DNA from 3 places in the Micromonospora sp. M42 genome. Region 1 is predicted to be linked to each of the others. Evidence: riboswitches for the same ligand, from Rfam matches in the RefSeq annotation. Region 1 holds a riboswitch; each other region holds the start of a gene.
What was found. Region 1 has a riboswitch for cyclic di-AMP ahead of MCBG_RS27465 (coiled-coil domain-containing protein). Riboswitches for the same ligand answer to the same signal wherever they lie in the genome.
Positions count from the first base shown of each region.

Region 2: it holds a riboswitch for cyclic di-AMP, as region 1 does, so the genes downstream of both, MCBG_RS19625 (C40 family peptidase) here and MCBG_RS27465 (coiled-coil domain-containing protein) in region 1, are expected to answer to the same signal.
Region 3: it holds a riboswitch for cyclic di-AMP, as region 1 does, so the genes downstream of both, MCBG_RS09305 (C39 family peptidase) here and MCBG_RS27465 (coiled-coil domain-containing protein) in region 1, are expected to answer to the same signal.

Region 1 covers NZ_KK037233.1:5,935,161-5,939,857, forward strand. The annotation lists gene MCBG_RS27455 (STAS domain-containing protein) at 1-114, shown strand, start outside; gene MCBG_RS27460 (SRPBCC family protein) at 216-692, shown strand; gene MCBG_RS27465 (coiled-coil domain-containing protein) at 689-1,765, opposite strand; cyclic di-AMP (ydaO/yuaA leader) riboswitch at 1,770-1,901, opposite strand; gene MCBG_RS27470 (cation diffusion facilitator family transporter) at 2,045-2,959, opposite strand; gene MCBG_RS27475 (HelD family protein) at 3,054-4,697, opposite strand, start outside.
Region 2 covers NZ_KK037233.1:4,258,948-4,263,644, forward strand. The annotation lists gene MCBG_RS19610 (zinc metalloprotease) at 1-137, shown strand, start outside; gene MCBG_RS19615 (pyridoxamine 5'-phosphate oxidase family protein) at 210-755, opposite strand; gene dcd (dCTP deaminase) at 834-1,412, shown strand; gene MCBG_RS19625 (C40 family peptidase) at 1,477-2,508, opposite strand; cyclic di-AMP (ydaO/yuaA leader) riboswitch at 2,522-2,659, opposite strand; gene MCBG_RS19630 (N-acetylmuramoyl-L-alanine amidase) at 2,898-4,697, shown strand, end outside.
Region 3 covers NZ_KK037233.1:2,066,129-2,070,825, forward strand. The annotation lists partial or broken gene MCBG_RS35135 (CDP-glycerol glycerophosphotransferase family protein) at 1-821, shown strand, start outside; gene MCBG_RS09300 (alpha/beta fold hydrolase) at 830-1,576, opposite strand; gene MCBG_RS09305 (C39 family peptidase) at 1,843-2,688, opposite strand; cyclic di-AMP (ydaO/yuaA leader) riboswitch at 2,883-3,023, opposite strand; gene MCBG_RS09310 (hypothetical protein) at 3,324-4,088, opposite strand; gene MCBG_RS09315 (hypothetical protein) at 4,228-4,560, opposite strand; gene MCBG_RS09320 (acyltransferase family protein) at 4,641-4,697, opposite strand, start outside.

The sequences.
Region 1 (4,697 bases):
GAGCCGAGCCGGTTCGTGCACCGGCAGCTCTGGGTGACCGGCCTGCTCGGCCTCTTCGGCGCTCCCGAGCCGTGGTTCGCCGACGACACCCCCGAGGTGCTGCCCGGCGCCTGAGCGCCGTTCGCACCCCCTGCGGCCAGGGGACCTTCTACCCGTTGCCAGCCCGGCGTCGGTACGGGACGATCGTCGCGACGTACGACGGCGAGGGGGCCCGCTTGCAGAGCAGCGACAGCTTCAGCTACACCGTGCAGGCCCGGTGCAGCCGGGCCGACGCGGTGGCACTGCTGGGTGACCTGAGTCGCCAGGGCGAGCTGCATCCGCTGATCGTCCGGGTCCGGCAGCTGCCGGCCCGGCCGGGCGCGCTGGCCAGCTACGCGATCACCGACCGGCTGCAACTGGGCCCGCTGCACTTCCCGGTCACGTACCAGGCGGACGTGCTGGTCGCGAGCGAGGACGAGGTGGTCACTGTCGCCCGGCAGCAGCCGGCGACGACGGTGCGCAACCACACCCGGCTACGCGACGAGCCCGACGGCACCGTGCGCATCGACGTGGAGATCACGCTCACCGCGCCGGCGCCGCTGTTCGGGTACGCGTTCCGCCAGGCCCGGGCGGCTCACCTGAGCCTGGCGGCCCGTCTCGGCGCGACGCTGGAGGGCCGGCCCGATCCGGCCGGCCCCCCGGGAGCGCGCTAGTACACCGACAGGTGCACGTGGTTGGTGTGGTCGCTGGACGGGTCTCCGTTGCCGCCGCTGTACGACTTCCACCCGCTGCTGGGCAGCCAGATCTGCTTGAACCAGATCACGTAGAGCACGGCGAGCGGGTCGGCGTTGCGCACGAAGTACGCGGCCAGGTTGTTGCCGTACGTCCGGTCACCGCCGCTGGCCACGCCGCCGAAGCCGTTCTTCTGGGCGGCGAAGTCGCAGGCCCGCCCCTTCGGGTGCTCGCCCGAGCCGCTGGGCCGGTGGCACGAGACGTACCTGGTGAAACCGGCCGCCTTGGCCTGCTGCAGCGCGTGCAGCGTCCGCGGGGTGATGCAGCCGTTGGCCGGGGTCGGGTCGTTGACGCTGCACGACTCCGACGGCCACGAGCCGTCCGAGTTGCGTGGCGCAGGCTTCGCGTTCTTGCTTGAGGTGCCCTGGACGCTGCCGCCGCCGCTGCTGTTGTTGCGTGCGGAACGTTCGTTGGCCACTTCGAGCGCGCGCTCGGCCTGCTCCTTGCGCTTGCCCATCACCTCGACCTGCTTGCGTTGCTCGCGGATCTCGGTGTCGAGCGCGGCCCGGGTGCGGGTGGCCTCGTCCCGGGTGGTGATCAGCTCGCGCACCGTGCGGTCCTCGTGCGCGGCGACCTGTTCCAGCGTGGCGGCCCGGTCCATGAAGCCCGCCGGGCTGCTGCTGTCGAGCAGCGCCGCGGCGGTGCCGAGGCGGCCCGCGCGGTACGCCACCCCGGCGATCTCACCGACCTTGGCGTCACGTACGGCCAGCTCGGCGCCGACCTTCGCGAGCTGGTCGTTGAGCTGCTTCTGGCGGTTCACCGACCGGTTCAGCGCGGCCTTCGCCTCCAGCCAGCCCTTGCTGGCCGCGTCGAGTTGGGCGCGCAGCTCGGGCGTGCCGCCCTCGTCGTCGCCGGGCGCGGCGGCGAGCAGGGCGGTCCGGGGCGCCGCCGAGGCGGGGGAGGCCGGAACGGTCGCGACGCCGACAGTCAGCGTCGCGACGAGCAGGGCCGCCAACCGGGCGGCCGTCCGTCGTACAGGTGCCACTGGGGGCATTCACATGTCCTTCCGTCAACCGCCGACCGGGTTAGCTGACGGGTTCGGGACGGAAGATCCCTACCGCTGACGCGGATGCACCCCACGTACGTGGTTCCCCGGCTCGCCCCTTCGGGCGATTAGGCGACGGCCACCCCACCTGCGCCGGTGACGCCGGTGGCTGCGGCCGCGACCGAGCCTACCGGCGCGGCCCGGGCGTGGCTCCGTTGCGCAGTGCCGCATGGTGGGGCAAAACCGACATAAGTGTACAGCAGTCACGGTGATTTAAGTCTGCCCTAATCACCACTCGGTCTTTCCGCACACTCCGGCTGACGCTCCGGGTTCGACCTGCAACGTGGCGTGATCGATGGAGAAGTCCTCGTGCAGCGCCGTCCGCGCGGCGGCCAGCACCCCGGCCGGGTCCACACCCGGGTCGGTGGTCAGGTGCGCCGAGGCCACCTCCATGCCCGAGGTGAGCGTCCAGACGTGCAGGTCGTGCACCTCGGCCACGCCGGGGACCGCGGCCAGCCGGTCGTGCACGGCGGTCACCTGGAGGTGCTCCGGCGCCGCCTGCACCAGGATGCGCACCGCGGCCCGGCCGAGCCGCCAGGTGCGCGGCAGGATGAACAGGCCGATCCCGACGGCGACCAGTGGGTCCGCCCACCACCAGTCGGTCACCGCGATGACCAGCGCCGCGGCGATCACGCCGAGCGAGCCGAGCAGGTCGCCGAGCACCTCCAGGTACGCGCCGCGCAGGTTGATGCTCTCCTTCGCCCCGGCGCGCAGCAGCGCGAAGGCGACGATGTTGGCGAGCAGGCCGAGCACCGCCACCACGAGCATCGGGCCGGCCAGCACCTCCGGCGGCTCGCCGAAGCGGCGTACCGCCTCGATCAGGACGTAGACCGCGACGGCGCCGAGCAGCACGGCGTTGGCGAGGGCGGCGAGCACCTCCAGCCGGTAGAGGCCGAACGTGCGCTGCGGGTCGGTGCCGGCGCGCCGGGTGGCGGTGATCGCCGCGAGGGCCATGCCGATGCCGAGCACGTCGGTGAACATGTGCCCGGCGTCGGAGAGCAGTGCGAGCGAGCCGGTGGTGAAGGCGGCCACCGCCTCGACCACCATCAGGACGGCGAGCAGCGCGAACGCGGCCCAGAGCCGGCCTGCGTGGCGGTGTGCCGCGTTGGCCACCGCGCTGCTGTGGTCATGACCTGCGCCCACGCCAACACCCTCCCTGCCGCGTACCGGCCGGGCCCAATGTATGCTCACATCGCTATGTATGCAAGTGAACTGTGGGTGGCGCGGGCGTGGCCCCTCACCCCACCGGGTCGAGCGTGGTGAGGCGCTGGGTCGCCCGGGACAGCGCCACGTAGAGCGTGCGCACGCCCGAGCCCGGATCGGCCCGGATCTCGCTCGGCGCCACCAGCACCACGCCGTCGTACTCCATGCCCTTGGCCTGGAGGCTGGTCACCACCTGGAGCCGGCCCGCGCCGAGCGCGCCCAGCCAGCCGGCCACCTCGTCCCGGCGCGGCACCGGCGTGATCACGCCGACGGTGCCCTCCACCTGGCCGAGCAGCGCCTCGGCCGCCTCGACGGTGGCCGCCGGCAGCTCGGCGGCGGGCACCGTGCGCTCGACCGGCGGAACGCCTGTGGACCGGACCGCGTCGGGCAGCGGCAGATCCGGGTAGAGCCGGCGGATCTCCGCCGCCGCCACCGCGAAGATCTCCGCCGAGTTGCGGTAGTTGGTGGTCAGCTCGTAGCGGTGCCGCTTGCGCCGGCCCAGCGCCTGGTCCCGGGCCCGGTCCAGCTCCTGCGGGTCGCCGGTCCAGGCCGTCTGCGCCGGGTCACCGACAACGGTCCAGGACGCCAGCCGCCCGCGCCGGCCGATCATCCGCCACTGCATCGGCGAGACGTCCTGCGACTCGTCCACCACCACGTGCGCGTAGTCGCGGTAGTCGGCCGGACGCTCCCGCGCCGCCGCGCGGGCGGCGCGCTGCCGATCGGCGTACGTGCTCAGCTCGCGCACGCCACCGGCGAGCTGGTACGGGTCGCGCTTGGGCCGGGCCCGCTGCACCGGCTTGCCCAGCAGCGCGTCCAGCTCGTCCAGCAGCGCGATGTCGGCCACCGTCAGCCCGTCGGTCGTGAGCGTGCGGTACGCCTGCCCGAGCAACCGGATCTCGGCCGAGGAGAGGATCCCCCCGGCGTAGCGGCGCAGCCGGTCCGGGCGGGCCAGCCAGTCCAGCACGTGCCGGGGGTGCAGCCGGGGCCACCACGCCTTGAGGAACTCGCGGAACTCCGGCCGCTCGATGATCTCGTCCTCGAACGCGGGCTGCTCCGGCAGCCGTCCCACCCGCAGCGTGCGGGCCTGCGCGTAGAGCGCGGCGAGCACCGCGTCGAACGCCGCCCGGCGTACCTCGTTGCGGCGCGCGCCCCGGGCCAGCGTCCGGTCCCGGATCGCGTCCAGCGCGGGGCGCTCCAGGCGCAGCAGCTCACCCCGGTACAGCAGGCGCAGTTCGGCGGGGGAGTCCGGCACCGCGTCGCGGACCGCGCGTTCCAGCACCCGGCGCATCCGCAGCGAGCCCTTCACCGCCGCCACGTCCGGCGGGTCGGTCCGCGACGCGGACAGGCCGGGGAAGAGCGAGCCGAGCGAGTGCAGCGTGGCGGTCTCCTCGCCCAGTGAGGGCAGCACCGAGGCGATGTACTCGACGAACACGCCGGACGGGCCGACCACCAGGATGCCGCCGCCGGCGTACCGGGCCCGGTCGGAGTAGAGCAGGTACGCGGCCCGGTGCAGCGCCACCGCCGTCTTGCCGGTCCCCGGGCCGCCGGAGACGATCGTGACGCCGTTGCCGGGGGAGCGGATCGCCTCGTCCTGCTCGCGCTGGATGGTGGCGACGATGTCGCGCATGCCCCGGCCGGTGGCCCGGGACAACGTGGCCAGCAGCGCCCCGTCACCGAC
Region 2 (4,697 bases), 1.7 Mb from region 1:
GCGACACCTGCTCGACCGCCGGCAAGGACCCGATCACCAACTTCATGGACTACACGTACGACTCCTGCATGTACCAGTTCACCGCCGGCCAGGCGAGCCGCATGCTCACCGCGTGGAACGCCTACCGCGCGGCCTGACCGCCTCGTACCACGTACCGGTGCCGGCCCTGTCCTCGGACGGGGCCGGCACCGCTCGTTTCGGGGTCGGGGTCAGGCGGCCGGGCGGCGGGTGTCGAAGCCGTGCCGGCCGCGCCGGCCCTCCGCGCCCACCGGCTCACGCCGGGCCGGTTCGGCCCCGAGCGGGTCGAGCCACACCCGCACCTGCGGCGGAGCGGCGCCGGGCTGGGCGACAGGGTCGCGCCGGGTCAGCATCGCCGCCTCGACTGTGAACTCGAACAGCCGCCAGTCACCATGTGGCGACGCGCGGGCGATCCGGGCCAGCCGCGTCACGGTGGCCGGGTCGGTCACCGGCCGCGCGCGCCCCGCGATGTACGCCTCGTCGTCGCTCTCCTCGGGCGGGAACGAGTGCAGCGCGTAGCGGCCGTCGCGTTCGAGGTCACGGCGCTTCGGCGAGTCGATGACGAAGCACCATAGGCCGTCGTCGGTGAACACCGGGGAGACCGGGTGCACGCGGGGGCCGCCGTCGGCGCGGACCGTGGCGAGGTAGCCGAAGCCCGGCCCGTACTGCTGCATCAGGAGGCGGATCTCGCCGGCGAGGCGGGGCTCGTCGGCGGCGAATTCGGACCAGGAAGCCATGCGGACATCCTATCGAACACGTGTACGAAGAAGTAGTGCGACACGCAGGTCACCCATACCGGTCGCTATGGTGTTCCGATGCTGCTCTCCGACCGCGACCTGATCTCCGAGATCAAGGCCGGCACGCTCGCGCTGGAGCCCTTCGAGCCCACGCTGGTGCAGCCGTCGAGCATCGACGTACGCCTGGACCGGCTCTTCCGGGTCTTCAACAACCACCTCTACACACACATCGACCCGTCGGTCCAGCAGGACGACCTCACCTCGATGGTGGAGGTGCCCGAGGGCCAGCCGTTCGTGCTGCACCCGGGCGAGTTCGTGCTCGCCTCCACGCTTGAGGTGATCTCGCTGGGCGACCAGCTCGCGGGCCGGCTCGAGGGCAAGTCGAGCCTGGGGCGGCTGGGGCTGCTGACCCACTCGACAGCCGGCTTCATCGACCCCGGCTTCTCCGGCCACGTCACGCTGGAGCTGTCGAACGTGGCGAACCTGCCGATCACGCTCTGGCCCGGCATGAAGATCGGCCAGCTCTGCATCTTCCGGCTCTCCTCGCCGGCCGAGCACCCGTACGGCTCGGCCGTCTACGGCTCGCGTTACCAGGGGCAGCGCGGCCCGACGCCGAGCCGGTCCTGGCAGAGCTGGCGCACCTGGCCGACGCGCTGACGCCGCCCGCAGTTGTTAAGAAGGGCCCCCTCCTCTACCGGAGGCGTTAAGAGGGGGCCCTTCCTTACACGCGGCCGTAGCTGTTGATGTCGCCGTCGTCGACCCGCTTCATCGTGATGGGCTTGCCGGACTGGGAGGCGTGCACCACCCAGCCGTCGCCCACGTACATCGCCACGTGGTGCAGGTCGCTGTAGTAGAAGACGAGGTCGCCGGCGCGCAGCTCGGCCCGGCTGATGCGCTTCGTCACGCCGTGCTGCTGGCGTGCGCTGTGCGGCAGCGAGACGCCGCCCTTGGCCCAGGCCGCCATGGTGAGGCCCGAGCAGTCGAAGTGGTCCGGGCCGGCGGCGCCCCAGACGTAGATCTTGCCGATCTGGGCGCAGGCGAACTTCACCGCCGCTCCGGCCGGGCCGCCGGGATAGCCGGCCGGGCAGGGCGCCGGGCGCAGCGGGCCGCCGCCGCCCTTGCCGTACACCTTGAGCCGCAGCTTCTCCAGCTTGGCGATCTCGGCGTCGATCTGCTTCTTCTTCGCCGCGAGCTGGGCCTCGGTGCGCGCCAGGCCGGCGATCATCTCGTCCAGCGGCTTCTTCTTCGCCGCCAGCTCGTCGCGCAGCGCGGCGACCGAGCGCACCTGCTCGTGCTGGCGGTGCGCGAAGCGGTCGAGCAGCTCCAGGCCGTCGACCAGGTCACCGGGTGAGCGGCTGCCGAGCAGCGCGTTGACCGTGGAGAGGTTGTCGGCCTTGTAGGCGTCGGCGGCGAGGCCGCCCACCTGGCCGAGCGCGGCGTCCACCCGGGCTTGCAGGGGTGCGATCTGCCGGCCGAGCGCGTCGGCCTGCCTGCGCCGCGCGGCGAGCTGCTCGCGTACGTCGTTGACCTGCTCGATGACCGGTTCGAGCTTGTTCCAGTCGCGGTCGATCTGGGCCTCGATCTCGGCGACCGAGGGTTCGGCGTGTGCCGCAGTGGCGCCGCCGGTCAGTACGACGGCGGTGCCGACCAGTGCGGCGAGGGCGGTGGTGAAGCGGGACCAGCGGGAACGCGGCGCGGCGCTGGACCGGTCGACCGACCGGTTCGACGACGGCCGCGGGGCATGGAGTGCCACCGGGCGTCCGTACTCCTTCTTCCGTACCGCCTACCGGGTTAGCTGACGGATTCGGGCGGGAAGGGAGCCGCCCTACCGCAGCAGCGCTGCGGATTCACCCCAGGTACCTGGTTCCCCGGCTCGCCCGGAGGCGACTCGGCGGTGTCGGACCGTCACCGACCGGGTTGGACGGTGAGACGTGCGGCCGACGATTCACCAGAGTAGGGACCACCGTTATCGATCCGCAACTTCCAGCGCCGTGACACTCCGTACGCGATCCAGCGCCACACCGCGCACGGAGGTGAAATTTTCTTTCACGACTGATTACTTACTGGAAAGGTATTGACCGTCGCGGGTGTGCGGAGTGAGGGTGGAAACGCAGTGACCCCCATCCCTGTCCAGGAGGTTCGATGCATCTCTCCGCCCCGCCGTCGGGCAGACGGATACTGCTCGCCGCCGCCGTGGCCACGGCCACCGCGCTGGCGACCACCGGCCCGGTTACCGCCGCGCCGGACACGTCCGCGCCCGCGAGCGACCGGCAACAACAATACGCCGCCGCCGCGGCCGAGTACGGCGTCCCCCAGAACGTGCTGCTCGGTGTCTCCTATCTGGAGTCCCGCTGGGACACCCACCCGGGTCAGCCCAGCACCAGCGGCGGCTACGGCCCGATGCACCTGACCGACGCCGCGCACATCCTCGCCACGCCGGGCAGCGCCCACGTCGACGAGGACGAGGACCCGCGCGGCGACGACTCCCGGCCGCTGAAGCTCGACCCGGCCACCGCCGCCGCGCCGACGCGGGAGACGCCGCTGCCGAGCGCCTCGCTCCAGACGCTCGACGCGGCCGCCGCGCTCACCGGGCTGGACGCGGGGACGCTGCGCACCGACCCGGCCGCGAACATCCGCGGCGGCGCGGCGCTGCTGTCGTCGTACCAGAAGGCTCTGGGCGGGCCGGTCGGCGCCGGCACCGACCCGGCGGCCTGGTACGCCGCGGTGGCCCGCTACTCCGGCGCGGACACCGCCGACGCGGCGGCGGCCTTCGCCGACGAGGTCTACGACCAGCTCGGCCAGGGCGCCACCCGGACCACCGACGACGGCCAGCGGGTCACGCTCGCCGCCACCGCCGCGAAGCCGGACCGCGCCCGGCTGGCCCGCCTCGGCCTGCGCACCGCGCAGCGGCCGGACGGACTGGAGTGCCCGGTCCGGCTGGCCTGCGAGTGGATTCCCGCGCCCTACGAGCAGCTCAGCGACGACCCGGGCGACTACGGCAACCACGACCTGGCTGACCGGCCGAAGCAGCAGAAGATCGAGTACATCGTCATCCACGACACCGAGGGCTACTTCGGCCCGAGCGTCGACCTGGTGAAGCGGGCCGACTACCTGGGCTGGCACTACACGCTGCGCTCGGTGGACGGCTACATCGCCCAGCACATCAAGACCAAGGACGTGGGCTGGCACGCCGGCAACTGGTACGTCAACGCCAAGTCCATCGGCCTGGAGCACGAGGGCTTCGCCGGCCAGGGCACCTGGTACACCGAGGCGATGTACCGCACCTCCGCCAAGCTGGTCCGCCACCTGGCGCTGAAGTTCGGCATCCCGATGGACCGGCAGCACATCATCGGCCACGACAACGTGCCCGGCATCACCGCCGCCAACGTGGGCGGCATGCACTGGGACCCGGGGCCCTACTGGGACTGGTCGCACTACTTCGACCTGATGAAGGCGCCGTTCCGCGGCACCGGCACGGCGAAGACCGGCCTGGTCACCATCGACCCGGACTTCGCCACCAACCGGCCCGCGTTCACCGGTTGCAACCAGCAGCCGCCGGGCGTCCCGACGCCCACCCCGCCGGCGCAGCCGTGCCCCTCGCGCGGCTCCTCGGCGGTGATCCTGCGGACCGCGCCGAGCCCGGACGCCCCGCTCGTCAACGACCTCGGGCTGCGCCCGGACGGCACGCCGGACACCATGTACATCTCCGACCACGGCGCCCGCGCCTCGGCCGGCCAGACGTACGCGCTCGCCGGCCGGCAGGGCGACTGGACCGCGATCTGGTACCTCGGCCAGAAGGCGTGGTTCCACAACCCGGCCTCCGCGCCCACCGCCAAGTGGGCCACCGGCTTCGTGGTGACCCCGCGGCCCGGCAAGGCCACCATCCCGGTGTACGGCCGCGCCTACCCGGAGCAGTCCGCCTACCCGGACACCATCCCGTAC
Region 3 (4,697 bases), 3.9 Mb from region 1:
AGCTGCACCACGGCGACAGCGACAAGGCCCCGAGCGCCAACCCGGTCTCGGCCATCTTCGACAAGATCTTCGTGGCCGGGCAGGCCGCGATCGACAGGTACGCCCGCGCGGGCGTGGAGATCCCCGCCGACAAGTTCGTCGTGGTCGGCCGGCCCCAGGTCGAAGCCATCGAGGTACGCCGGGAGCCGGTCGCCGCGTCGGCGCACCCGACGGTCCTCTACACCCCGACCTGGACCGGGCACCACGCCGACGCCAACTACTGCTCGCTGCCGGTGGCCGAGACGCTGATCCGCCGGCTGATCGACCGCGGGGCGGCGGTGATCCTGCGCGCCCACCCGTACACCGACAAGAACCCGGCCTCGGCCCGCCAGCTCGCCCGGCTCACCGAGCTGCTCGCCGCCGACCGGGCCAAGACCGGCCGCCCGCACCTGTTCGGCGCCGCCGCGGCCCGCGAGCTGACGCTCACCGAGTGCGTCAACCGCGCCGACGCGCTGGTCTCCGACGTCTCCGGCGTCATCTCCGACTGGCTCTACTCCGGCAAGCCGTACGCGGTCACCGACACCGGCGCCGACGGCGAGCACTTCGTCGAGCGGTTCCCGCTCGCGGCGTCCGGCTACGTGCTGCGGCGCGACATGTCCAACGTGGACCAGGTGATCACCGACCTGCTCGACGCCGACCCGAAGGCCGCGCAGCGCTGGGCGGCGCGCACCCGCTACCTGGGCGACTTCCCCGCCGACGCCTACGCCGAGGCGTTCCTCGCCGCCGCCCGCCGCGAGCTGCAGGCCGACTGGGCGGTCCCGGCGCAGCGCGCCGTCGTGTAGGCCCCGCTCTACAGGTACGCGTCGAGCAGGGCGAGCACGGCGGCCGGGTCCTCGACGTGCGCGTTGTGGCCCAGGCCGGGCAGGGTGGCCACCGGCACGCCCAGCTCCTTGAGCTGCGCGTCGCTCACCATCGGGTCCTGCTCGCCGCGGGCCAGCAGCACCGGCACGCCGGTCGCGGCCAGCAGGGCGGGCAGCCGAGGCTCGCCGACCGCGAACGCGGCCGGGTCCATCGCCAGCCGCCAGCGGCCGTCGACCCGCCGCAGCCCCGCCTCCACCACCGGGTGGTCCGGGGCGAACAGCCCGGCCAGCCCCGAGACGCGCAGGTAGCGGCGGGCCACCTCGTCCCGGGTGGCGAACCAGGTGACCGGCCGGGCGGCCAGTTCGCTCGCCTTCGCCAGCTCGGCCGGGGACCAGACCGCCTTGATGCCGAGCCCCACCACCGCGTCGACCGGAAGAGCCCGCTGCCGGGCCGCGAGCGCCAGCGCCACCACCCCGCCGAGCGAGTGTCCGAGCAGCACCAGCCGGTCGTGCGGGCCCAGCCGGAGCGGACCGAGCCCGTCCGCGACGCGCTGGGCCAGGGCGTCGAACGAGTAGCCGTCGAGCGGCGGCGACCAGCCGTGGCCGGCCAGGTCGGGGGCGAGCCAGCGCCCGGGCCAGCGGCGCTCCAGCAGCGGCGCCCAGGGCAGCCACACTTCGCCGGTGGCGCCCATGCCGTGCAGGAGAATCAGGTGCCGGTTCCCCGTCGCATCGCCCATTGGCGCAGTCTGCCACCGCCCGCCCCGGACACGCGAGACCAAACCCGACCGACCCGCCCCCACGCCCCACGCCGCCCGCCCTCGCCCTCGCCCTCGCCCTCGCCGCCGATCTTGGAGTTGTGGTGCCTTCCATAGCGGGCGAGCCGGGCATACCAGGCGCCACAAGTCCAAGATCGACGCGCCGAGAGGGCGGCGGGCCAGGGCGGGTGGGGACGGGGAAGGCCGGCGCCCCGGGAGGGGTGCCGGCCTTCCGGGGGTGCGGAGGGTCAGGCGGAGTAGCCGCGGCTGGCGATCCAGTGCGCCAGGTCGATCGTGGTGAGCCAGTACGACGGCAGCGACGGGTCGGCCGAGTCGGCGATCCGGACGGTCCGGCCGTCGTCCTTGTAGCCGATCACCGCGACGTAGTGGCCGCCGGGGAACGAGTGCCAGCCGCCGTTGGTGTCGGTGGCGGTGCCGGCGACGTTCGCGACGACCCCTCGGCCGTTGCTGATCGCCTCGACCACGTCGGCCTGGAGCCGGTCCATCTGGGCCGGGCTGGCCGAGCCGGGAATCATCCGGGTCCGGTACGGGTTGCCCTTGACCTGCTGGTTGAGCACGCGCGTGGTGTCCTCGGCCGAGTTGGTGCCCATCTCGGTGGTGCCGAGCGGGCCGGCGAGTGCGTCCTGGCTGCGCTCGATGCCGGTGGCGCTGAGCGCGTTGCGCACGGCGGCCGGGCCGCAGTAGTAGTAGTTGATCTGCGCCTGGTAGTCGTAGTCCAGCGTCTTGCTCGACGGCGGCTTCGGCGCGGCCTTGGTGACGTCCGGGTCCGCCGCGGCCTTCTTCGCCGACGGGGAGGCGCTGGGCGACTTGCTGGGCTCGGCGCTCGGCGACACCGGCGGGACGCCGATACGCGCCTCGCTGCGGCTGGCGGGCTCGCCGAGCCGTGCGCCGAGTTCGGCGACCGAGGCGGTGTTCTCCTGCTGGACCGGGGCGTCCTCACCGGCGGCGAGGGCGGTGCCGGCGCCGGCGGCCAGCACGAGCGCCGCGGCCGATCCGGCGATGATCTGGTACGGGCGTTCGGTGGCGATCCGCCGCAGCTGACGCTTCAGGTGGTGCTTCACGAAATCCTCCACGGGGGGCGTGATCGGCACACGCCGGCCCGGCACGTGGAGGGGTTCACACGTGCTGGCAGGCCGGATTGGCCGGGGGAACGGGTACGCCCGCGATGCCGGGCGCCCAGGGGCGGTTTGCCGGTCGCGTCAGGCGAGCGCGGGTACCGCGGAGCCGTGGAGGCGGGGGGACGATCGAGGGGTGGGCACGAGGATGGGACTCCTTCCGTGGCCGCCGACCGGGTTAGCTGACGGATTCGGGCGGGAAGTACGCCCTACCGCGGCAGTGGCCGCGGATTCACCCCGATGGTGCTCATGGTTCCCCGGTTCGTGATGACACGATTAGGCGGGTCGGCGCGGCGTCGCCTTCTGCGATCGGTTACCGCACCGGACGCGCCGACACTACCGGCGGGTACTGCCCCTGCCAAGCGCTCCCACCTGCGTAAACATGATCCCCGGTAACGGATTTCGGAACAGCCGGTTACTCACTTCACTCAATGGGACAAGCGGTGGTGACGGCGCCCGGGAGGCGAAAAGGGGACAGACGGCGAGCGCCTGACCGGCAATGGCGCGGCTCATTGGCCTGTTCTGCGCTCCACGCCCGTTTCGGCGCCGGGGGTGAGCCGGCTCACCACATTCCGGGTAACAATTCGGTCGCCTCAGCCGACCCGGGCCGGACGCCAGCGGGCGTTGCGGACGGACGCGCCGACCGGCAGGGGGATCGTCGCCACGCCGCGGGACACCGGGGCGGGCCGCACCGCCAGGGTGGCCGCGTACGCCTCGGCGGCGAGCGTACGGGCGGCCTCGGCGGCCAGTTCGGCGTCCCGCCACGCCTGCCGCTCCCGCTCGGCGGCGCTCTCCCAGCCGGTCCGGCGCCGGTCCCGTACGGCCCGGGCCAGCACGATCTCCTGCTCGGCCGGGTGCCGGCGCGGGTCCCACCCGTTGCGGCGCGCCAGCACGTCGGCGAGTTGCCGGGCGGACAGGTCGCCGCGCCAGTGCGCCGTCATGGCGGCGTGGTGCAGCCAGCGCTCCCGGGCCGCGTACTCCGCCGGGGTGCGCGGGGTGCGCGGGGCGGCCAGCGCGGCGGCCCCGGCCAGGCGGCGGGCGGCGCTGTCCGCCTCGTCGTACGCGGTCCAGGCGCGTTCCGCCTCGTCCTGCGCGGCCAGCCACCGTTCCCGGCGGCGACGGGCCGTCTGGGCGGCCCCGGCGGCGGCCACCGCCACCTCCTCGGCGTACCGGACGAGGTCGTCGCGGCGCGCGGCGTCCTGGTCCACCGGATCGGCGGCAGCCTCGGCGACGCCGTCGCGCTCGGGCCGGGCCACCAGCGCGGCGAGCAGGCCGAACGCGAGCAGCATCAGGAAGGACCAGATGGCGGCGGCCTCGGGGACCGCGGTGAGGAAGTGGTAGAGAGCGGTCTGCGACATGGTCGGCACCTCACGGGAAGAACCTGGCGGGAGAATCCGCACGGCCGGTCGGGGCGCGGCGCGGGGGCGCCGGGCCGTCGAAGGGCGGGTGCGGGATGACGTTCGGTGGGTGCGGTGACGGGCGCGGCCCGTGGGCGGATCAGCGGGCGGGCGGGGCCCGCAGGCCGACCGGCGCGGTGATCCGGCCGGCCGGGACCGGCTGCGGGTCGTTCGGGAGCGTGTCGGTGGCCCGTGCGGCGGGCGCGGGTGCGCCGTCGGGACGGGCCTGCCGCTCGGCGGCGCGGTCGGATTCCGGTCGCGGGGCGGCCGGCGTGCTCACGTACGCCGGGCCGGCTGGCGCGGCCGGGGCGGCGACGGCCGGCAGCGTGGCCGCGCCGAACGAACAGGCGACGACCACGGCGAGACTGGCGAGCATCCGGGCGGTCCAGCGCGCCACCCACCACACGGGGCAGGTGAGCGCGATCGGAAGCACGGGTACAAATTACCGCCGAACCCCCACTGGCGCACCGCCGCACGGCGTGTCGCGGACCGACCGGCCGGCGTGTGCGCGTGTCAGTCCGGGCGACGCCGCCCGGCGTACTCGATGTCCTCGGCCGGACCGGAGACGGA